DNA from 3 places in the Streptomyces sp. NPDC045021 genome. Region 1 is predicted to be linked to each of the others. Evidence: riboswitches for the same ligand, from Rfam matches in the RefSeq annotation. Region 1 holds a riboswitch; each other region holds the start of a gene.

Region 1 (7,484 bases):
TTCGGCGCGAAGCCGCCTTCGTCGCCCAGGCCGGTGGAGAGCCCGCGCTCCTTCAGCACGCCCTTGAGCGTGTGGTAGACCTCGGCGCCCCAGCGCAGGGCCTCGGAGAAGGACTCGGCACCGATCGGCGCGATCATGAACTCCTGGATGTCCACGTTCGAGTCGGCGTGCGACCCGCCGTTCAGGATGTTCATCATCGGGACCGGCAGCACGTGCGCGTTCGGACCGCCGAGGTAGCGGAAGAGCGGCAGGTCGGACGCCTCGGAGGCGGCGTGCGCGACGGCGAGCGAGACGCCGAGGATGGCGTTGGCGCCGAGCGAGGACTTGTCCGGGGTGGCGTCCAGGTCGAACATCGCCTGGTCGATCAGCCGCTGCTCGGTGGCGTCGTAGCCGACCAGCTCCGGGCCGATCTGCTCGATGACGGCGAGAACGGCCTTCTCGACGCCCTTGCCCATGTAGCGGCTCTTGTCACCGTCGCGAAGCTCCAGGGCCTCGAAAGCTCCGGTCGAGGCACCGGACGGCACGGCCGCGCGGCCGGTGCTGCCGTCGTCGAGGCCGACCTCGACCTCGACGGTGGGGTTGCCTCGTGAGTCGAGGATTTCCCGGGCTACGACGACGTCGATGGACGGCACGAGTGTCTCCTTCAGGCTGTGTACAGCTGATGCGTGTCTCTCTGCTCTTGCGACACGAGCCTAACCGCCCGAGGAGGGTCGGCCAGTCGATCGGCCGACCCCTGAGACGAAAAAGGGCCCAAAGACTTACAACAGGTGACCAACGGTGCCTTACACCGCGTGACCAACGGGAAAACCCCCGGCCCGGCACGCTCGGGGGGAGTGCGTGCCTGGCCGGGGGAATCAGGGTTCAGCGGACGGGAACCGGCGGGGCGGCTGCCGGTGAGTCAGGTGCGGTCGCGGCCCGCGGTTCCCGGTCTCAGCTGAGGTGCAGCTGCTGGCCCGGGTAGATCAGGTCGGCGTCGCTGATGATGCTCTTGTTCAGCTCGAACAGCTTCTCCCAGCCGCCGGCGACGTGGTGCGCCTGGGCGATCTCGGAGAGGCTGTCACCGGTGACGACCTTGTACTCGCCGGTGCCCTGCTGGACCGGGGCGGCCTTCTTGGTCTCGGCAGGCTTGGCGGCGGGCTTGGCCTTCTTGACCGGGGCGCGGTTCTCGGACTTGCTGCGGCTGGCGGTGTCCGAGGTGTCGCGCGAGGTGGTGCTCTTCGACGGGGTGCTCTTCGTGGCGGAACCGGAGGTGTCCACGTTGGCGGCCGGGCCACCGGCGGTGAGGTTGCCGGCGCCGGCACAGGCCCAGGCACCCGGGCCCTGCAGGGCGAGCAGCTTCTCGGCCACCGCTATCTGCTGGTCCTTGGTGGCCAGGTCGGCGCGGGCGGCGTACGCGGTGCCACCGGCCGCTTCCCAGCTGGACTGGGAGAACTGCAGGCCACCGTAGTAGCCGTTGCCGGTGTTGATCGACCAGTTGCCACCGGACTCGCACTGGGCGACGGCGTCCCACGTGGCGACCGAAGCGGCCGAGGCGCCGGAAGCACCGATCAGCGGAACGGCGATCGCAGCGGTGGTAACACCGGCAATCGCGGCAATTCGGGTGAACTTGGACGGGCGACGGTGCTTACCCATGATGTGTCATCCTCACCGACGCCTACGAGGTCAGCTGTCGGGTTCGGGCGTGAGTTGCCCGGCTGCACGGCTCTCGCCGCGCTGCTTCACCCCAAGCCGGTCCGTCCCCCACGAGTTCGGGGCCGGGCCGGCGGAAGACCTTGGGTCCCCCGCTCCTGCCTACGGCGCTTTCGCGTCGACTGTTCCCGTCGGTCGGCGGCAGGACTCGGCGATCCTGACCGGCGGGGCCCGCTGTGGCGAGCAGTTAGACGTTAAACACACGATCCCGGCGAGGACAAACATCCCGGTGTCGTACAGCAACTCCCCTGTCCGGCTGAGCGGGCGCACAGACCCGCAGGTCGGAAGGGAGAAAGTCGGCGGAGCGCGAGCGGGTGGTCACAGGCGCCACGGAGACCCTTGTCACAAGGACCGGGGTGCCGGGATCGTGTTGAGCGGACTCAGTAGCTCAAGTCGAGGTGCTGGCCAGGGAGAATCAGGTCGGGATTGTCCCCAACAATCTGGTCATTTGCCCCATACAGTGCCTTCCATCCGCCCCGCAGATGGTGGTCCGCGGCGATGTCGCACAGGTTGTCGCCCGACACCACGACGTAGGTGCCGTCGCTCGCCACATCGCTCTGACCGGCCTTCTGGTCATCACTCAGGCCGTCGGTGTCGGTGGGCCGGTCGGCATCGCGCGAGGCGCGGTCGGTGGAGAGCCCGCCGGCGGACTCGGGCGACTCGGGCTTGGCGTGCTTGCCCTGGCTCTGCCCCGGGGCCGGAGTGGTGGCCGTCGGGTCCGGGGTGGTGGTGGGGGCGCCGGTGGGCTGCTTGGCGGTGCCCGGGGGAACGGTCGCAGGGTCGGGCGCCGAGGTGCCCGTGGGCGTCGACGGAGTCGTCGGCGTCGTGGCGGCCGGAGGGGTCTTCGGCGTCGCGGGCGCCGTCGGCGTCGTCTGCGTCGTCGTGGGGGCCGGGGTCAGGATCGAACCCGGGTCGACCTTCGCCGGCACGCCGCCGGTGACGAGCCCCGCGGGTCCCGAGCAACCGGGCCACGCGTCCGGCCCGAGTTCGGCGAGCAGCGTTTCGGCGACGGCTATCTGCTGCGAGCGGCTGGCCAGGTCGGGGCGCTCGGCGTACGCCGTGCCGCCGTACTGCTCCCAGGTGTCCTCGGTGATCGACAGACCACCGTAGAAGCCGTTGCCGGCGTTGGCGCTCCACATGCCGCCGCTCTCACACACCGCCACCTTGTCCCAGGTCGTGGCGTCGGCCGCCTGCGCGGCGCCCGCACCGAGCAGCGGGAGTGCGATCCCCGCCCCGGTCACCGCGACCACCACAACGGCGGTCGAGGCCTGGCGCGGTCGGCGGTGTCTGCCGTTCCCGGACTTCAGCATGCGGTCATCTCCAAAACCATTGACTACGGCCCTGCGTCATATTCGAGAAGCCTGCGATGACCGCAGAACGTAGCGGTGTTGACCATGGGATCACAAGTCGGTGTAGCGGGCGTCACGCTAAGGTCACGGTCGATTTCAGCTCGTACCTCTTGTACTGGACATTTTTGACGTTCCATCAGGGTTTAACGGTGTGAAGGGCTGGACTCAGGACGCCGATTCAGCAGTTCCGGTCTCGGGGGTGAAGCCCACCGGCAGCGTCCGCAGTCCGCGCATGATGAGACCGCCGCGCCACCGCAGGTCGTCCGGGTCCGCCGCCAGCCGCAGATCCGGGAGCCGGGTCAGCAGCGTCGCGAGGGCGGACTGCGCCTCCAGACGGGCCAACGGGGCGCCCAGGCAGTAGTGGATGCCGTGCCCGTAGCCGACGTGCTGGTTGTCGCGCCGCGCCAGGTCCAACGTGTCGGGCCCGTCGAAGCGGTCGGGGTCGCGGTCGGCAGCCGCCAGCACCACCAGCACCGGCTCGCCCTCCTCGATCCGCTGTCCGCCGATCGTCAGCGACTGCGTCGCGAACCGCCAGGTCGCCAGCTCGACCGGCCCGTCGTAGCGCAGCAGTTCCTCCACCGCGGTCTCCAGGAGGTCGCTCTCGCCGCGGGCGATCGACTCCTGGAGTCGCGCGCGCTGTTCGGGATGGCGCAGCAGCGTGTGGACCCCGTTGCCGATGAGGTTGACCGTGGTTTCAAAACCGGCAAAAAGCAGGATGAAGGCCATCGCGGCCGCTTCGTTCTCCGACAGGTGCTCGCCGTGGTCGCTGGCCTTGATGAGCCCGGAGATCAGATCGTCGCCGGGGTCCGCGCGCTTGCGGTGGATGAGCTCCAGCAGGTACGACCGCATCTTCTTCACCGACCGGGCGACACCGCCCCGCGGGCCGCCGCCGTGGCGGATCATCATCCCCGCCCAGTCCCGGAAGTCGTCCTGGTCCTCGGCCGGGACGCCCAGCAGGTCGCAGATCGTGTAGATGGGGAGCGGGAAGGCGAACTCGTGGATCAGATCCGCCTCGCTCTTCACCGCGCCCGTCCCGTCCCGCTGGAGGCCGTCGATGAGGCGGTCGGTCAGCTCCTGCACGCGCGGTGCGAACTCCGCGATGCGGCGCGGGGTGAACGCCTTCGAGACGAGGCGCCGCAGCCGGGTGTGGTCCGGCGGGTCGATGTTCAGCAGGTGCGTCATCAGATCCGCGCCGCGCTCGCCGGGGATGCCCACCTTGTTCTTGGCGTTGGCGCCCTCGCTGTGGTGGCCCCGGTTCTTGCTGAGCCGCGCGTCCGCCAGCGCCTGCCGCGCGTCCGCGTACCGCGTCACCAGCCAGGCGTCGACCCCGCTGGGGAGCGTGGTCCTGTGCACCGGCGAGTGCTCGCGCAGCCAGGCGTACGCCGGGTACGGGTCGGCGGCGAATTCCCAGGTGAAGAGGGTGGGGGTGGGGGTGGGCGCGGGGGTGGCGGCAGTCTCGTCAGGCACCCCCTGACGCTAGCGCGTCCCGGCAGAGGCGATCGGCGAGCCGGGTCGTCTGCGGCAGCCGGTACTCCGGCGCCAGCGCCAGGACATGCCGGCACGCCGTGTCCAGGTCGATGCGGTGCCCTGTCGACACATAGACCGGCTTGACGCCCCGCTGGGTGCGCAGCGCGCGGCCCACGGTCTCGCCGCCGTCGTCGAGCGGCGCGAACACCCCGCGTTCCGGGCCCAGCGCGGCCGGGTCGTAGCTGCCGGTGAACGGTGTCTTGGCGACCCCGAGCGTAGGAATGCCGGTGATCACCCCGAGGTGGCAGGCGAGGCCGAACCGCCGGGGGTGCGCCAGCCCGTGACCGTCGCAGACCAGCAGCTCCGGGACGGTGCTCAGCTTGCGGAGCGCCTCGACCAGGGCGGGCAGCTCGCGGAACGCGAACAGCCCGGGGATGTAGGGGAACGAGGTCTCGGCGACGGCGGTCGCCTGTTCCACCGGCGCGAGCGTCCGCGCGTCCAGTACGACGACGGCCGCGGCGACCCGGTCGCCCGTGCCGTTGCCGTCACCCGCGTACGCGACGTCCAGCCCCGCGACGAGGCGCGGCTCCCGCGGCCCGGGCCCGCGGTGGTCCGCCCGCGCCCTCAGCCGGTCCTGGATCTCCAGCGCCTGCGCCTCGTCGGCCGGCCACTCGTGCGGCACATCGATCTGCATGGCAGAACGCTACGTGGCGGCCTGCGGCCCGGTCGCCCCGGTCATGCTCCCGGCTGCTCCGCCGCGCGCAGCGTGTCGCGGTAGCGGCGGGCGGCGGCCCGTAGTGCGGATTCCGGGTCGAGCCCGGCGGCGGTGGCCGCGGAGGCCAGGGCCAGCAGCAGGTCGCCGAGCGCCGTGCCGTCCGACGGCACCGCCACACCGGCGGCGTCCGGCACCGGCAGCCCGGCCCGCCGCGCCCGCGTGCTGAGCTGCGCGGCCAGCGCGAGGGCCGGCTGCCCGACCGGCACACCGTCCGTCACCGAGTCGCGCTGCTTCTCCATCGCCTTGAAGCGGACCCAGTTCGCCTGGACGGCCTCGGGGGTCTCGGCGATCTCGTCCCCGAAGATGTGCGGGTGCCGGTGGATGAGCTTGTCGACGATCGTGCCGGCGACATCGTCGATCGAGAACGGCTCCTCCGCGTCCTCCTCGGCGATCCGGGAGTGGAAGACGACCTGCAGCAGCACGTCCCCGAGCTCCTCGCGCAGCGACTCGCGGTCGCCCTCCTCGATCGCCTCGACCAGCTCGTACATCTCCTCGATGCCGTACTTGGCCAGGTCCGTGTGGGTCTGCTCCCGGGTCCACGGGCACTCCGCGCGGATCCGGTCCATGACCTGCACGAGATCGAGCAGCCGCGCCCCCGGCAGGTCGTACGAGCCGGGCAGCAGCTCCAGATCCGGCATCGCGACCCGCCCCGATCCGCCGAGGCGGGCCAGTTCGTCGGTGACGGCGGGGTCGTTGTCGGCGGTCGGGAGATAGACGACGGTCCGCTCGCCGGCGGTGGCGTCCACCAGCTCCTGCCCGGTGGGCGCCGCATGCACGACGCTCACGCCCGCCTCCCGCAGATACGGCAGCTGGGGATGCCCCGGGTCCGCACAGATGACCTGGTCGGCGGCGCGCAGCAGTTCCCACGCGGGCCACGACAGCAGCCCGGGAGCCACCCGGTGGCTGGTGGTGAGCAGTACGAGGCGGCCTGGCGCGGGGGTCATCGAGTCGTCCACCGTTCGAACCTACCCCGCCCCACAACCCCGCTCCGCCGCGTCCCCGCGACGGCGGACGGTCCGGGCGGCCGTTACGTGCGGCCGCCCGGTCGGGTCCTAGGCGCCCTGGAGGGGCGCTGTTGCCACCGGGGCGAGCCAGGGCTCGTGGGTTTCGGTGAGGCGGGCGTTCTGGGCGTCCCAGGTGCCGTAGCGGGGGTTCACGTCGATCTGCATGGTCGTGGCGGTCTTGGCCAGCAGCTCGTTCAGTGCCGCGTTGCCGCCGTCGCTGCCGGGCTGGACGCCGAGGCTGGAGATGATCTTGCCCGCCTCGACCTGCAGCCGGCAGAAGGCGTCGATGTCGGAGGGCGCGACGCTGTACTTCTCGAGCAGCGCGGGCGCCAGCGCGGCGGGTCCGCCGGACTGGGCCTCCAGCGCCGTCCGCATCTGCCCGATGTCGGAGCGGGTGACCGTGACGCCCACGTTCTTGGCGACGCGGTCCAGCAGCCTGGTCACCACCATCGTGCCGAGCGTCTGGCTGGTCAGATCACTGCTTCCGCCGATGAGTTCGGCCGCCTGGGGCGACTTCTCCTGCGCGGTGCGGACCGCGTTGACCTTCGACTGGAGGTCCGAGACGGAGATCGTCTCGTTCTCCACCACGGCTGCGGCCCCCGCGTGCGGGGTGCCGCACGCGCTGATCACAGGGGTCATCGCAACAAGTGCGGCGGCGGCGAGCGAGACGGCGGTGCGTCGGCGGACCATGGTGCCTCCCGGCATGGGATCGAGCGGCGGTGCTTCGACCTTGCGAAGATCGAGGATATGGAGCGGAACGCTTCGATATCCAGCACTCCGCCGAACTGAGGCCTGTCCGGCCGATCACGAACCACTCAGGCGGTGGGCAGCTTCTCGTTCGGACAGGTGTTCAGCTGCTTGCGCATCGCGTCCTTCTCGGCCGCGGTGACCCACACCCCGTACTTCTTCTTCACCGCCACCTGCCGCGCCACGTACGCGCACCGGTAGCCCTTGTTCGGCGGCAGCCAGGTCGCGGCGTCGCCGTCGCCCTTGGAGCGGTTGGCGGACGCGTCGGCGGCGATCAGGTTCATCGGGTCGTTGGCGAACTGCACCCGCTTGTCGGTCGTCCACTGTCCGGCGCCCTTCTGCCAGGCATCGGACAGCGCGACCGCGTGGTCGATGTCGACCGTGCTCTTGCCCCGGGTGTACGTGATCTTCTGCCCGGTGTAGGGGTCGTCGAGCGTCCCCGAGGTGACGACG
Region 2 (7,484 bases), on a different contig from region 1:
TTCCAGTCCGACGCGGAAGCGCTCCTGGACGCCCCGCTGGACGAGCTGGGCCGGCACATGGTCACCCAGGTCCTCACCAGCCAGAACGAGCGCGGCATCGACCCCATCCTGCGGATCGTCTTCGCGCCGCTGCACTCCGCCGAGGGGCAGGGCGACATCCGGCGCGCCAACTTCCGCGAGCAGGTCATCGCCGGCCTCGCCCGGCGGCTGACCGGTCCCGAGGCCGCACTGCGGGCCGAACTCGCCGTGGGCATGCTGCTGGGCCTCGGCGCCGTCTACGGGATCGCACGCGGCGAGGCGGTCCGCGCGATGACGGTTCCCGCCCTCGTCGAGCGGTGCGCTCCCGCGCTGCAGGAGCTCATCACTCCGACCGGAAACCCGTTGGCTCCCGCCGCCCGGTAGCGGTGAGGATGGCCGGGTGGACCCTACGACGATCGAACACTTCCTCGACAACGGCTTCATCAGGATCGAGCGGGCCTTCTCCGAGGAGACCGCGCGGGCCTGCGCGGAGCTGCTCTGGGCGAAGACCGGCACCGACCCGGACGATCCGGCCTCGTGGACAGAACCGGTGCACTGGGTGTCCGACATGCCGGACGCGCCCTTCGTCGAGGCCGCCAACACCCCGGTGCTGCACGACGCGTTCGACCACCTGGTCGGCCCCGGCCGCTGGGTGCCGCGGCCCTCGCTGGGGTCCTTCCCGCTCCGCTTCCCGCATCCGAAGGAGCCGGACGACGCCGGCTGGCACATCGAGGGGAGCTATCTCCCCGAGGGCGCCCAGTGGTATTACGCCAACCTCCGTTCCGAGGGCCGGGCGTTGCTGATGCTGTTCCTCTTCACCGAGACCGGCCCCGAGGACGCGCCGACCCGGATCAGGGTCGGCTCGCACCTGGACGTCCCACCGGTCCTCGAGCCGTTCGGCGAGCAGGGGGCCTCGACGTTGGAAATAGCCGCCCGGATCGACGAGGTGAGCGCGCACCGGCCGGTCGCGCTGGCCACCGGCAGCCCCGGGGACGTCTATCTGTGCCATCCGTTCCTGGTGCACGCGGCCCAGCCGCACCACGGCACCCGCCCACGGTTCATGGCCCAGCCCCCGCTGTATCCGGCGGTCCACTACGAGCTGGAACGGTCCAACGGCGCGTACTGCCCGGTGGAGACCGCGATCCGGCGGGGCCTGGAAGGCTCCCGCGGCGTCAGCGGCGGCCGGTCCGTTGGATAGCGTTCACGGCATGTTGCACGGGCGCGCCGGGGAACAGTCGGCCATCGGGGAGCTGCTGGCCGGCGCCAGGGCGGGCCGCAGCGGTGTGCTGGTACTGCGCGGCGAGGCCGGTATCGGCAAGACGGCGCTGCTCGACGACACGGTCGGCGCCGCCGGTGACATGACCGTCGTCCGCGGCTCCGGCATCGAGTTCGAGGCCGAACTGCCCTTCGCGGGCCTGCAGTTGCTGCTCCGTCCCGCGATGGGTTCGATCGGTGCGCTGCCCGCGCCGCAACGGCTCGCGCTGGAGGCCGCGTTCGGGATGACCGTCGCGGCGGCCCCTGACCCGATGTTCGTCGGGCTCGCCGTGCTGTCCCTGCTGTCGGCCCACTCGGGGGACGGGCCGCTGCTGTGTGTCGTGGACGACGCGCAGTGGCTGGACCGGGTCTCCACCGACGCGCTGATGTTCGCCGCCCGACGGCTCGATGCCGAGGGGATCGCCCTGGTCTTCGCGGCCCGTGACGGCGAGGGCACGTTCCCCGCCCCCGGGCTGCCCGAACTGCGGCTGCGCGGCCTGACCCCGGAGTCGGCGGGGGCCCTGCTCACGCTGCACGGGGCCAAGCTGACGTCCACCGTCCGGCGCCGCGTCCTCACCGAGGCCCAGGGCAACCCACTGGCCCTGCTGGAGCTGCCGGTCGCATTCCGGGCGGAGCGGTCCGACGGCCGGTTCCGGCCGGGCGCGCTGCCGCTCACCAGCCGTCTGCACATGGCGTTCCACGGCCGGGTCAGCCATCTGCCGGCCGCCACCCAGCTGCTGCTGCTCGTCGCCGCCGCCGAACACACCGGCGATCTGCGGGCCGTGCTGCGGGCGGCCGAGGCGCTGGGCGCGGGCACGGCGGACCTGCCGCCCGCGCAGGAGGGCGGTCTGATCCTGCTGGACGACGACCGGCTGCGCTTCCGCCATCCGCTGGTACGTGCCGCGGTCTACCAACGCGCGCCACTGGCCGATCGGCTGACCGTCCATCAGGCGCTGGCCGCGATCCTCGACGGCCCGCAGGACGCGGACCGCAGGGCCTGGCATCTGGCGTCCGCCGCGACCGGTCCCGACGAGACGGCGGCCGGCGCGCTGGAGGACACCGCCGGGCGGGCCAGGGACCGCAGCGGCTACACGGCGGCCTCCCTCGCCTTCGAGCGGGCCGCGCGTCTCAGCACCGATCCCGACGCCAGGACCCGACGGCTCGCCCTGGCGGCCGAGGCGGCCTCCGAGGCCGGTGAACTGGACCGGGCCCGTGACTTCGCCGAGCAGGCCGCGCGCCGCAGCCCCGATCCCGTGCTGACGGCCCGGCTCCACCACGTCCGGGCCCTGGCGGAATTCCTGAGCGGCTCCTTCCCCACCGCGCACCGGCTGCTGATCGACGGCGCCGGGCACGCGGCCGCCGCCGATCCGCAGCGCGCCGCCCGGATGCTCATGCAGGCCGCCCACACGGCCTGGTACCTCGGCGAACAGGACGTCGCGGACACGGTGCAGCGGCTGGACGCGCTGGTACTGCCCGCGACGAGTTCCGTGGCGCCGGTGGCCCGTTTCATCACCGCCGCCCTCGGTCCGCCGGCCGCCGGCGGGCCGCCGGATCTGACCGCCGCCGTCGCCTCGGCCCGCGCCGCCGGGGCCTGCGACCCGCGCGACCTGATGCTGCTGTGCGGCGCCGGGCTGGCCGTCGGGCAGGACGACGAGGCGCATGAACTGGCCGCCGCGCTCGCCGCCGAGAGCCGCGACCGGGGCGGTATCGGGCGGCTGCCGACCGTGCTGTTCTTCATGGCCGAGGCCGAGGTGTTCGCGGGCCGGCACCGTGACGCGCTGGCCACCGCGCAGGAGGCGCTGCGGATCGCCGGGGACACCGGACAGCAGCAGTGGATCAGCCAGTTCAGCAGCGTGCTGGCCTATCTGGCGGCCGTCGAGGGGGACGAGGAACGCTGCCGGACGTACACCGACGACGCCCTCGCCGTCGTCGCCGGCGCCGCGATGCCGCCCGGCGCGCCCTGGGCGTACTGGACGCAGGGCATGCTCGATCTGTGCCTGGGCCGGGCGCGGTCGGCGCTCGACGGGTTGGAGCGGCTCACCCATGAGCCGCTGCGGCACCACTTCTGTGCCACCCGCAGCACCCCCGACCTCGTCGAGGCGGCCGTCCGGCTGGGCCTCGGCCCGCGCGCCGCCGAGCCGTTCGCCCGCCTCGAACGCTGGGCGGCCCGCTCCCGGCAGCCCTGGTCCGACGCGCTGGTGCTGCGCTGCCGGGCACTGCTCGCCCCCGACTCCGAGGCCGAGGCGCACTTCACGGCCGCGCTGAAGCTCCACGACGAGCACCGCCGGCCGCTGGAACACGCCCGTACCGGGCTGCTCTACGGTGAATGGCTGCGGCGCGCACGCCGTAAGAGCGAGGCGCGCGGCCAGCTGCGGGCGGCGCTCGACGTGTTCGAGCGGCTCGGCACCCGACCGTGGGCGGACCGGGCGCGCAGCGAGCTGGGGGCGACCGGCACGGTGGCCCCGCAGAGCCAGGAGCCGGGCGTGCTCGCCGGACTGACGCCGCAGGAGCTGCAGATCGCGCGGCTCGCCGCCCAGGGAATGTCCAACCGGGACATCGCAGCTCAGCTCTTCCTCAGCCCGCGCACCGTCGGCTACCACCTGTACAAGGCGTATCCGAAGCTCGGTATCGCCTCCCGCGGCGAACTCGCCGCCCTTTTCGGGTGATCGCCCGCGAGGAAAAGCCTGCCGGGAGCGGGCCCGCCGGGAGATGCTGACCGTATGAACGCACCTGATCAGGCTCTACGGGCACCGGGAAGTGTGCTGGCCCTCCACGTCGACGATGTGCCCACCACCGAGATCGGCCCCGGCGTCCTGCTGCGCGAGCTGCCCGGCCCGGCCCCGTTCAGCTTCTGGGTGGTGGACTTCGCACCCGGCTCCCGGTGGCCCGGCGTCGATGTCCACGAGACGGTCGGGGAGGGTTACTACGTGGCCGAGGGCGAGGTCATCGAGGGCGACCTACGCCATGGCCCCGGCACCTACGTCCTGCTCGAACAGGGCTCCAGCCACCAGCCGCGTTCCGAGACCGGGGCGCGGGTGTTCGGCTACAACCACCCCGCCGGCTGACCCGGCGCCGTCGGCGGCGTGCCGCGGAACGCGGAAATGCCCGCCCGGTCCTGGGGTCAGGTCCAGGATCGGGCGGGCACTCCGGGTCTCACGGGGTCGCGGGATCACACGGATCGCACGCGGGTCGCGGGACGGATCAGACGGTCACGCCGTGCTCGTTCAGGTACGCGACCGGGTCGATGTCCGAGCCGTAGTCGGGGCCGGTGCGGATCTCGAAGTGCAGGTGCGGGCCGGTCACGTTGCCGGTCGCGCCGGACAGGCCGATCTGCTGGCCCTCGGTGACGGTCTCGCCGGCCGAGACGGACAGCGAGGACAGGTGCGCGTACTGCGAGTACTTGCCGTCGCTGTGCCGGATGACGACCTGGTTGCCGTAGGCGCCACCGTCGCCCGCGGACACGACGGTGCCGGCGGCGATCGCCTTCACCGTGGTGCCGGTCGGCACGACGAAGTCCACACCGGTGTGGTAACCGCTGGACCAGCTGGAACCGGCCTGGTGGTACGGGGTGCCGATGCTGGCGCCCGAGACCGGCAGGGTGTAACCGGAGGAGGAGCTCGCCGCGGCGGGGGCCTTGGTGGCGGAGGACGAGGACTTCGCAGCCGAGTCGCTCTTGGCCGGGGCCTTCTTGGCCTGCGCGGAGGAGGACTTCGCGGACGACTTCGGCGCCGGGTGCGAGGACGGCGCGGAGTGCGACGGGGCGGCCTTGGCGCCGAGGGCCAGGGTCTGGCCGGGGAAGATCAGGTCCGGGTTGCCACCGACGGTCTCCTTGTTGTCGGTGTACAGCTTCTGCCAACCACCGCTGACGTGGTGCACGTCGGCGATCTTCGACAGGCTGTCACCGTGGACCACCTTGTAGGAGGCGTCGTGGCCCTTCGCGGGAGCGGCCTTGGCCGGAGCGGCCTTGGCGGCGGGCTGTGCGGCGTGCGCCGGGGTGGTGGTGGCGGCGTTCGCGGCGGCTACGTGCGTGTCGGCCGCGAAGGCGTTCGACGACATGGCCAGCGGAAGTGCGAGAGCGGCGCCACCGGTACCGGCCGCGACGCAGATCTTGGTGAGCCGGTTCATACGGCCACGACGGTGCTTTCCCTTTGCGGGCATGAAGGAGTTCCTCTCCTACGCCGGCGAGGTGAGCTGTCGGGTTCGGGCCGGAGATGCCCGGTCGCGGCATGCGCCATTACGGCGCGACGCATTGCGACTTCACCCCAAGCCATTCCCGATCTTCGGGAACGGCACTTACCTGGGTCCCCCGCTCCTGCCGTAGAAGTTTGGTGTTCAAGACACCGGGCAGCGGCAGGACTAGGCGTTCCACCCGGTGGGATCCTGCGAGCACTCGACCCGCAGGAGAGCGAAGCTAAACGAACTCCCGACGGCTGGGCAACAATCCGGAATGAGCCGCATATCACGTCGCGAGTTACCCGCGCATTTCCGTGACCCTATGTCGGCAGGTCCGGTCTGTGCGTATGCGATTCCTTCACGTTCGGTGAGTCCGCACATGGAAAGCGTCACAAAATGCCGATGTGGTGAACGCACCGTGGACAAGTCGGCAGCGCTGCGTATCACACGCGTGAGCCCGCTCACTCGGCGGGCCGGGTGTGAGCGCCGTCACATGGCGGGATGCGCCGACGCCTGTCCCTGGGACTGTCCCGCGGACGGTCCTGGAGCCTGCCCCGGGCGGATCCGGGGGTCCAGGACGCGGCTGAGGCGGTAGGCGGCGACCCGGAAGCCCACCGCCGGCCAGTGACCGGCCGCCAGCGGCGAGGCGGAGTGCCAGCGCGCGCCGATGTGCCGGTACTCGTGGTCGTACGCCCACGCCACCGCGGTGGCCAGCAGGATCCGGCTGACGCCCTCGCCCCGCGCGGACGGCTCGACGTACGCCTCGGCCAGTTCCACGCAGGCGTCGGGGGTGACCGGGCCGGCCGGGGACGGGGCGAGCAGGACCATGCCGATCTCCTCGCCGCCGCGGGCGGCGATCCAGGCCGCGCAGCGGGGATCGGAGAGGGTGTCGGTGTACCGGGTGCGCATCGCGGCCAGTGCGGCGTCGGACTGCGGCAGGAACATCGCGGACTGCCGTTGGTAGCGGGCCGACTCCGAGGCCATCCGGCCGATCTGCGGCAGATCGCCGGGGCCGGCCCGGCGGATGCTCAGCCCGTCCACTCCGCGTGGCTGCCGGCCGCGGGGTTTGACGGCCATCAGCCCGTACATCTCCTCGAATCCGAAGCCCAGTTGGCACCAGTCCATCGCGCCGGTCCCGGACGCCGGCAGTTCGACGTAGTGCACCAGTCGCCGCTGGGCGACGAGTCGGGCGGCGGCCTCGGTGTACAGGGCGCGCAGCGCCGCGTTGTCGCGCTGCCCGGGCGCGGGGGCGTGCCCGCCGTGCCGGACCACCGCGGAGCGCGGGTGGCTGCGGAGCGCGGCGGGGGCGTCCTCGGCGAGGTCGAGCGGGGTGGCCGCGAGGTATCCGGCAGGCCGGCCGCCGCTGTCCCGGGCGAAGTAGGCCTCGGTGTCGGGTTCCGCGAGGAGCTTCCCGAGCAGTTCCTCGCCGGACGGGGCGCCCGGCGGCCTGCCTTTTCGGGAGTGTCCGGACCAGCGGTCGTACAGGGCGGCGGCCTCGGGTATGTGCTCGGCGCTCATCGGCGCGATCGCGAAGGTCATGGTGGGGGGCGACGCTAGCCGTCCGCGTGGTCCGGCGGCAAGGGATGTCCGCTCCAGGCCGGGTGCCGGGGGTCGTCGGCGTGCACCAGGACGTCCGCGGCCTCCGCCGGGCGGACCTCGTCGGCGTATCGGCCGAAGGCGGGCAGCGTCCAGCGTTCGCCGTCCGGGGTGCGCCGGGCCAGGGCCGCCGGGGAGAGCCGCAGATGGACCGTCAGGTCGAGGTCGAGCCCCTGGCCGAGCAGCAGTTGACCGTCCAGCAGCAGGACACCGCCGGGCGGCAGTTCCACGTAGCCGGCCCGGGTCGCGCGGTCGGTGGCCGCGTCCCACAGCGAGGGCAGCACCCGGCCGCTGCCGCCCGGTGCCAGCGGGTCGAGGACCTCGCGGCGCAGCGCGCCGGTGTCCAACCACAGGTCGTAGTAGGCGTCGGAGTCCTCGCGGCCGTATTCGAAGCGCAGCGAGGCGGGGCGCCAGAAGTCCGCGGCGCGCACCCGCAGCACGCG
Region 3 (7,484 bases), on a different contig from region 1:
TGCGTGGGTCGTCCTGTCGGGTGGTGGCTGGTGGGGCAATCGGTTCCGGAATGCGATGCGTACCCGGCATGAGCGCAAGGTCGAACTGATCTCCGCGGAGGGCGAGAAGCAGCGGGCGCTGCAGGCGGCGAACCGGCCGCCGGAGGCGATCTGCGGTTGCACGCACCATCTGGCCAAGCACGACAAGCAGGGCAAGTGCCACGAGGTGGTGCAGACGCCGACCGCGTGGGACGGCGAGAAGAAGCCCGTCTCGTACGAGGCCCGGCCGTGCAACTGCCAGCAGTACATCGGCCCGCGGCCGCTGGAGACGCTCTACGCGGAGGACATCGTCGACCTGTCGTAGGCCGGACTGTCGTAGGCCGGACTGTCGTAGGCCCGCCGGGCAGGCCGACGGCCCCGGTGCGGGGGGGTCACCGGGGCCGTCGGGTTTCGCGGTTGGACTGTTGGGCCGTTGGGCTTTTGAGCCGGGGTCAGACGGCGATGCCGTGGTCGCGCAGCCACGGCATCGGGTCGATCGGGTCGCCGGCTCCCGGGCGGACCTCGACATGGAGGTGCGGTCCGGTGACGTTGCCGGTGGCGCCGACCCGGCCGATCGTCTCGCCCGTGGTGACCTTGCCCGAGGTCTGCACCATGGACGAGAGGTGGCAGTACCAGATCTCGGTGCCGTCATCGAGGGTCAGGATGATGCGGTAGCCGTACGAGCCCGCCCATGCGGCCGACGTGATGGTGCCGCTGTGGATCGCGGACACCGGCGTACCGGTGGGGGCCGCGAAGTCCTGGCCGGTGTGGGTGTTGGCCCACAGGGAGCTGGACTCCCCGAAGCTCGCGGTGAGCGTGTACGAGGCGACCGGCTTGGTGTACGAGGCCGCCAGTACGGCGAGGCGTTCGGCCTCGGCCTTCGCGGCGGCAACCTCCGCGGCCTTCTTCTTGGCAACGACCTCGGCCTTCGCCGCCGCGGCGGCGTCGCGCACCTTCTGCGCGGCTGCCTCCTTGGCGGCCGTCACCGCCGCTTCGCCGGCGGCCGCGTCGCGCACCGCCCGGTCCGCGGCGTCGCGCTCCTGGGCCACGTGGTCGAGGATGCGGGTGCGGAGCGCCTCGCCGGCGTCCGTCGCCCATGAGTTCGTGGTGGCCGCGGCGGGCCGAGCACCCGGATTCTGGGGTGCGGACGCCGTGGACGGCGACGGATCGTCCGCGTCCACGAGGGCGCTGATCCCCGGCATCTCGGAGAGCTTCGGGAGGTCCGGCGCATCCGGCAGATCGGGAAGATCCGGGAGCGAGATCGGCACCGGCGACTTGTCGGCGGCGGCCGCCATACCCCCCGCGCCCATCGCGGCCACGGCCGCGACGCTCAGCACGGTCGAACCACGGGCTATGGAACGCGGCTTGGGGAGCCGGTGCTTGCCCCGATCCGGGGCAACGGACTCCGCGGTGGGGTTCCATTCGTCCCATTCGCCGGCTTCTGGAGCCTCGGGGGAAGGGGCGTAGGCAGGTTGGTTCGACGCCACGGGTGGCGCTCTCCTTTCCTTCCTTCTCGCCTACCGGGTTAGCTGACGGGTTCGGAGCAGGAAGGTCTCCTACGGGCCAAAGTGCAGCCCGATTCACCCCAATGAGTGGGTCCCCGGTTCCCGCGGACGGGATTCGGCAAGCGCACGGTGCCGCCTCTACGGCGGCAGTGACGACCGCGCTGCGTTATCGAACGTTAATTGAGCCGGGGGTCTTTTCCAAGCCGAACGGAGGAGTTGACGGATGGGACTAATGGAATGGACGGGACGGAATCGGGCGAAGAGGGCTGATCGGAGTGACCTGACAGTGATGTGAGCGTGTGTCAGTTGTTATGCAGAGGGGATTTGCTCCGCTACGGAGGGTGAGGGCGACGACACGGTGATGGCAGTGGTCATCTCAGCCCCTCACGGCGAACGCCCCGGCCGGATGATCCCGGCCGGGGCGTCACGCAGTCGCTGGGCGCAGCTCATGTCGTAGGGCTGCGCGCAGGGGGTCAGCCCTGGTGGCGCCGGCGGCGGAGGCCGAAGAAGGCCATGGCCGCGCCGAGGGCGACCAGGACGCCCGCGCCGGCGACGAGGGTGCCGTTGCTGCCGTTGGCACCGGTGCGAGCGAGGGAGCCCTTGGTGTTGGTGGTGGTGGGCGCGTTCGTGGTGGGCGAGGCCGACGGGACGGGGCTGCTCGTGGTCGCGGGCGCCGACGGGGTCGGCGTGGCGGTCGGTGTGCCGGTCGGAGTGGTGACCGGGGCCGCGGGGAGAACGGTGATCTTCTCGGCGGCCTCGGTGATGACGCTGGTGTTGCCGCTGCTCAGAGCGGTCTGGGCGGTCAGGTTGAGGACCTTGGCCGTCTTGGGGGCCTTGCCCGCGGGCACCGTGAGCATGAGCTTGTAGTGGTACGTCCCCTCGGAGAAGCCGGCGGGGATGTCGGGCACCAGCCACGTGTTGACGTGGTCCGGGGCCACGACCTCGACCCAGCGGCCGTCGATCCACACGAACAGGTTCAGTTCCGGGTCGCCGCCGGTGCCCAGCGCGGTGAGCTGGGTGCGCAGGGACTTGCTGAACCGACCGCCCGCCTCGTTGCGGACATCGAGCGAGAAGACCGCCGACTTCGCGGCCGACACCTTGGTGGAGCCGCCGAAGTGATCCGTAATCGTGCCGATCCTGATCGAGGGGCTGGCCTGGAAGGAGATCGAGGGGATCGAGTGCGAGGGGTTGTCCTCGTAGCTGCCGGTGTCGAAGGTCAGGGTGAGGTTTCCGTCGTTGGCGGGGAAGTTCGCGTTGAGCCCGACGGTGATCTTCCATGTGTACGTGGCCTTGGCCGGGATCGAGAAGAGGCCGGTCTTCGTGCCGTGCGGGTGCAGGCTGACCAGCATCGCCATGTCCTGCCTCCCCACCTCGATGTCGGTGGCCGGTGCCGAGACCGGCTCGACCGCGAACTTCACCTCGGAGCCGTCGAGCGGGCTCGGGCCGCTGGGGATGCCGAAGACGTTCGCGTTGAACTCGACGGCCTTGGCGTTGTTGTTCGTCGCGCTGACGGTGTAGGACTCGGTCGCCCCCCCGCGGGCGAGCGGGCCGGTCGGCGACGGGGTGCCGAACGCGATGTGCAGCGGCTTGGTGGCCGGGGCGTCGGCGTACGCGACAGCCGGCATGAGTACCGTGCCGCAGACGGCGGTGGCGACGGCCACGGCGGCGACGAGGCGTGGACGGCGGGACAGGGTGCGAGCGGACATGATGGTTCCCCCCCGGGAAGCGTGAACGTGGTGGGTGGAGCTGGATGTTGCGCCCCGCGCGGCTTTCCGTTCAGCGTTCCCGTTCGGCCCTGGCGGCTTGCGATGAGGAAATCTTCACACGCGGTCGATCCCTGATTCGTAGGGGAAGCGTCACTGCCGTGTAACGGCGAAAGCGGTGGTCACGAACGTGCTGACCCGATCCGCCCGCGCCCTCTTCACCGGTCTGGACCACTGCCAATCGGCCAGGCCCTTGGCAGCCCTCCCGCCCCGGGCCCACCATGGTCGGGCCCCAACTGATGGTCATGCACCGCGCCCCCCACCATGACGTCCCAGGGAGCCTCCATGAACCGCACCCCCGGCGAGCCGGCCACCTCCCGACGCGCACTGCTGCGCGGCGGCCTCGCCCTCGGCGCCGCGGCGGCCGCCGCCGGCCTCGCCGCCGCGAACCGGGCCGGCGCCGGTCCGGTCGCCGACGCGGCGGCGGTCGACTACCCGTCGGCCGTCTGGTCCCCCGCGAGCACCAGCAACTACACGGTGTCGAACCGGACCACGAGCTATCCGATCGACCTCGTGGTCATACACGTCACGCAGGAGACCTACGCCGACACGATCCGGGTCTTCCAGGACCCGGCGCACAAGGCGAGCGCGCACTACGTCGTCAAGTCCTCGGACGGCTCGATCGGACAGTGCGTGCGCGAGCACGACATCGCCTGGCACGCGGGCAACTGGGACTACAACACGCGCAGCATCGGCATCGAGCACGAGGGATGGGTGGACCAGCCGGCGTACTTCACGACCGCGATGTACCACTCCTCCGCCGCGCTCACCGCCGAGATCTGCGGCAAGTACGGCATCCCCAAGGACCGCGACCACATCATCGGCCACGTCCAGGTCCCCGGCACGGACCACACGGACCCCGGACCCAACTGGGACTGGGTGCGGTACATCCGGCTCGTCAACGGGGTCTGAGGCCCGCGGGACGCCCACAGGACGTCGGCGGGACGCCCGGAGGACGTCAGCGGCACGCCCGCAGCACGCACGCAACGACGCCCGCGGGACGTTCACAGCACGCCCGCCACTGAATCGTGAATCGACGCCGCGCCCTAAACTCCTTCCAGAACTCCAGGGGCCCCGCTGTTACGAAATCGGAACACAGCGGAGACGGATCCTGGACAGTAACTTGTCCGTGAATTCCGGCCGCTTCCAGGGGTGCGCATTTATGCATCACGAGGCCGCCGACCTCGGGAAACTGCCTTAACGTTTCCGCTGATTACTATTCGATCACACGTACGTCAACCTGCGAAAACTCATCCCTCTCCCGAATCGCTCCTACCTCACACGATGCCCCGAGGGCCCTCCTCCCGCTTTCGGAAATGAACAATGCTGTGCCTTTTTCACCGCCTTCTCGATTCCTCTCCACAAACCCTCCCCTTTGCTCCACGATGTGACACGGGCGACCTCAAGACGGGGAGATCTGACGGTCGCACGTTTCCCACGCAACCCAGTTCATTGGAAATAGGGAGGGCCGGGGACGCCTGAAAGGGCTGTTCCGGCGTGCCCTCCCGGGGGAGGAATCCATGGGTCGAACGACCCGTCTTGCCACCGCGTGCACCGCCGCGGCGATGCTCACCCTCACCTGGCCCGCGGCCGGACCGAGTTCCGCGGCCGAAACCGCCACCGCGGCCGTCACACCCAGGATCGATCTGCGGGTGCTCGTCCTCGACGACGGCGGACCTGCCACGCAGGCCATCACCGCCGAACTCGACAGCGCGGGCACGCCGTACACCACCGTCGACCTGAACAGCGCCAGCCGGCCGCAGATCACCGCGGCCTATCTGAGCGACACCGTGAACGGAAGGCCGCGCGCCAAGTTCCAGGCCGTCGTGCTGCCGAACGACAACCCGTTCGGCGCCGGATCCGCCGAGATGGCGGCACTGGCCGCGTACGAGACGGCCTTCGGCATCCCGCAGGTCGACGCGTACACCTACGCCCGGCCCGAGGTCGGACTGAACTACGCGCAGGACCCCGGCTACATCGGCTCGATGGACGGTGTCACCGCCGCGGTGACGCCCACCGCCGGACCCTTCGGCTACCTCAAGGGAAACGTGCCGTTCGAGGACAACTCACCGACTGTCAGCGAGAGTTACGGGTTTCTCGCCACGCCGCTCGCGACCCAGACCGCCGGAGCCACGTTCACCAGCTACGTGGACGCACCGATCCCGGGAACCGCTTCACGCGGTTCGCTCGTCGGCCAGTACAGCCACGACGGCCGCCGCGAGCTGGTCGTGACGTTCGTCTACAACCAGTACCAGCAGCAGTTCCGGCTGCTCGCCCGCGGCATGGTCGAGTGGATGACCCAGGGCGTCCACCTCGGCGCCGACCGGAACTACTTCGCGCTCCACATGGACGACGTGTTCCTCGGCGACGACCGCTGGAACGCCACGCTCAACTGCACTCCGGGCGACGTGGACTGCGCCGTCGGAACCGACCAGTCGGATCCGGACCCCATCCGGATGACGCCCGCGGACGCCACCTACCTCAAGCAGTGGTCGGCGGCGAACGGCTTCACGCCGGACCTGATGTACAACGGCGGCGGCAGCGAGGACTACAAAGCGGAGCACGGCGGTACCGACCCGCTCGCGACGCAGCTCATCGCCGACAAGAGCGCGTACCACTGGGTCAACCACACCTACACCCACCCGTTCCTCGGCTGCGTCCAGGACGTCTCGGTGGTGCCGTGGAAGTGCTCGACCACCACCACCGGATCGGTGGTGTGGACCACCAAGGCGGACATCACCGCGCAGATCAAGGACAACACGACCTGGGCCACCCAACACGGCCTCACCGTCAACAAGCAGGAACTGCTCACCGGTGAGCACTCCGGCCTGAAGATCCTGCCGCAGCAGCCCGTCGACAACCCCAACCTCGCCCCGGCGCTGACCGCGACCGGCGTGACGGTCCTGGGCAGCGACAACTCGCGCGACCCGCAGCAGCGCAAGGTCGGGCCGGCACTGACGGTGCCGCGCTTCCCGATGAACGTCTTCTACAACGCGGGCAGGGCGAGCGAGGAGGTCGACGAGTACAACTGGATCTACACCAGGGCGGCCGACGGCGGCAGCGGCATCTGCGAGGGCTCCGCGACGTCCACCTGTCTGGACACGCCGCTGGACACGGCGACCGGCTACGCCTCGTACATCGTGCCGCTGGAGGCGCGGACGGACCTCGGGCACGTGCTGTCCAACAACCCGCGGCCGCACTACGTCCACCAGTCGAACTTCGCCGAGGACCGGATCGCCTATCCGGTCATGGAGAAGATCCTCGGCGACTACAAGAACCTGTACGCCGCCAACACACCCGTCGTGAGCCTCCGGATGGCCGACATCTCCGCCGAGCTGGCCAAGCGCGCCGCCTGGGACACGGCCGTCAAGGCCAACAAGATCACCGCGTACCGGATCGGTGACACCGTCACCGTCACCGCGCCGAGCGGCCTGCAGTCGTCGGCGACCATGCCCGCCGGCACCCGCCAGGCGCAGCTCATCGGCACCACCGCCTTCGGTGGCGCCTACGCAGGACAGCTCTCCGGCTGGGTGGCGCCTGGCGCGCTGCAGAGCTCGGTGACGTTCAAGCTCGCGGCCACCGCAACCCCCGCCGTCGCGACCGCTACGTCGGCCAAGACCGCCCAGAGCGCCAAGGACGCCCAGGCGAAGGCCCCGGCGCAGGCGCTGCCCGTGCCCACGGGTGCGACCGATCCGGTTCCGTACGGCCCCGGTGACACCGCCAAGCAGAAGCAGCACCGCCGCGGCACCAAGGCAGCACGGCGGTAGCGGAGCGGTTCCGCACCACAGCTGAGCAGCACGACCGAGTGACACCACCGAGTGACACGACCGGAATCCAAGGCGCTGGAGCCGCCGGCACACAGCCGGCGCTCCAGCGCCCTCCAGCGCCGCGAAGAACGTGCGCGGCGCACTTCACCGACGGACCCGTGGGGGGACCGATACGCCATGCAGACCCAGGTGACCTTGCTGACCGAGGGCACATACCCGCACAGCCACGGCGGCGTGAGCGTGTGGTGCGACCAACTCGTCCGGGGAATACCGGACTTCGACTTCCGACTGATAGCCGTGACCGGCACCGGTCGGGAGTCACTCGCCTGGGATCTCCCGGGCAACGTACGGGACTTCACCGAGATACCGCTATGGGGCAAGCCACCGGCCGGCCGCGCGCCCCGCGGCCGACAGGCGCAGCTGTTCCGGGC

The links. Region 1 has a riboswitch for cyclic di-AMP ahead of AC07DC_RS38720 (transglycosylase family protein). Riboswitches for the same ligand answer to the same signal wherever they lie in the genome.
Region 2: another riboswitch for cyclic di-AMP. It lies ahead of AC07DC_RS17690 (M23 family metallopeptidase); the one in region 1 lies ahead of AC07DC_RS38720 (transglycosylase family protein).
Region 3: another riboswitch for cyclic di-AMP. It lies ahead of AC07DC_RS09810 (M23 family metallopeptidase); the one in region 1 lies ahead of AC07DC_RS38720 (transglycosylase family protein).

Annotation. Positions count from the first base shown of each region.
Region 1 is NZ_JBWKIQ010000021.1:16,124-23,607, reverse strand. It holds gene eno (phosphopyruvate hydratase) at 1-632, opposite strand, end outside; gene AC07DC_RS38720 (transglycosylase family protein) at 931-1,632, opposite strand; cyclic di-AMP (ydaO/yuaA leader) riboswitch at 1,637-1,809, opposite strand; gene AC07DC_RS38715 (transglycosylase family protein) at 2,070-2,999, opposite strand; gene AC07DC_RS38710 (cytochrome P450 family protein) at 3,204-4,505, opposite strand; gene AC07DC_RS38705 (endonuclease V) at 4,498-5,199, opposite strand; gene AC07DC_RS38700 (nucleoside triphosphate pyrophosphohydrolase) at 5,241-6,224, opposite strand; gene AC07DC_RS38695 (SurA N-terminal domain-containing protein) at 6,333-6,974, opposite strand; gene AC07DC_RS38690 (HNH endonuclease family protein) at 7,100-7,484, opposite strand, start outside.
Region 2 is NZ_JBWKIQ010000005.1:204,135-211,618, forward strand. It holds gene AC07DC_RS17670 (TetR/AcrR family transcriptional regulator) at 1-402, shown strand, start outside; gene AC07DC_RS17675 (phytanoyl-CoA dioxygenase family protein) at 419-1,216, shown strand; gene AC07DC_RS17680 (helix-turn-helix transcriptional regulator) at 1,227-3,938, shown strand; gene AC07DC_RS17685 (cupin domain-containing protein) at 3,993-4,337, shown strand; gene AC07DC_RS17690 (M23 family metallopeptidase) at 4,474-5,430, opposite strand; cyclic di-AMP (ydaO/yuaA leader) riboswitch at 5,436-5,613, opposite strand; gene AC07DC_RS17695 (N-acetyltransferase family protein) at 5,935-6,984, opposite strand; gene AC07DC_RS17700 (nucleoside/nucleotide kinase family protein) at 6,999-7,484, opposite strand, start outside.
Region 3 is NZ_JBWKIQ010000002.1:586,120-593,603, reverse strand. It holds gene AC07DC_RS09815 (hypothetical protein) at 56-343, shown strand; gene AC07DC_RS09810 (M23 family metallopeptidase) at 471-1,505, opposite strand; cyclic di-AMP (ydaO/yuaA leader) riboswitch at 1,518-1,654, opposite strand; gene AC07DC_RS09805 (LPXTG cell wall anchor domain-containing protein) at 1,997-3,229, opposite strand; gene AC07DC_RS09800 (N-acetylmuramoyl-L-alanine amidase) at 3,572-4,198, shown strand; gene AC07DC_RS09795 (hypothetical protein) at 4,807-7,053, shown strand; gene AC07DC_RS09790 (DUF3492 domain-containing protein) at 7,231-7,484, shown strand, end outside.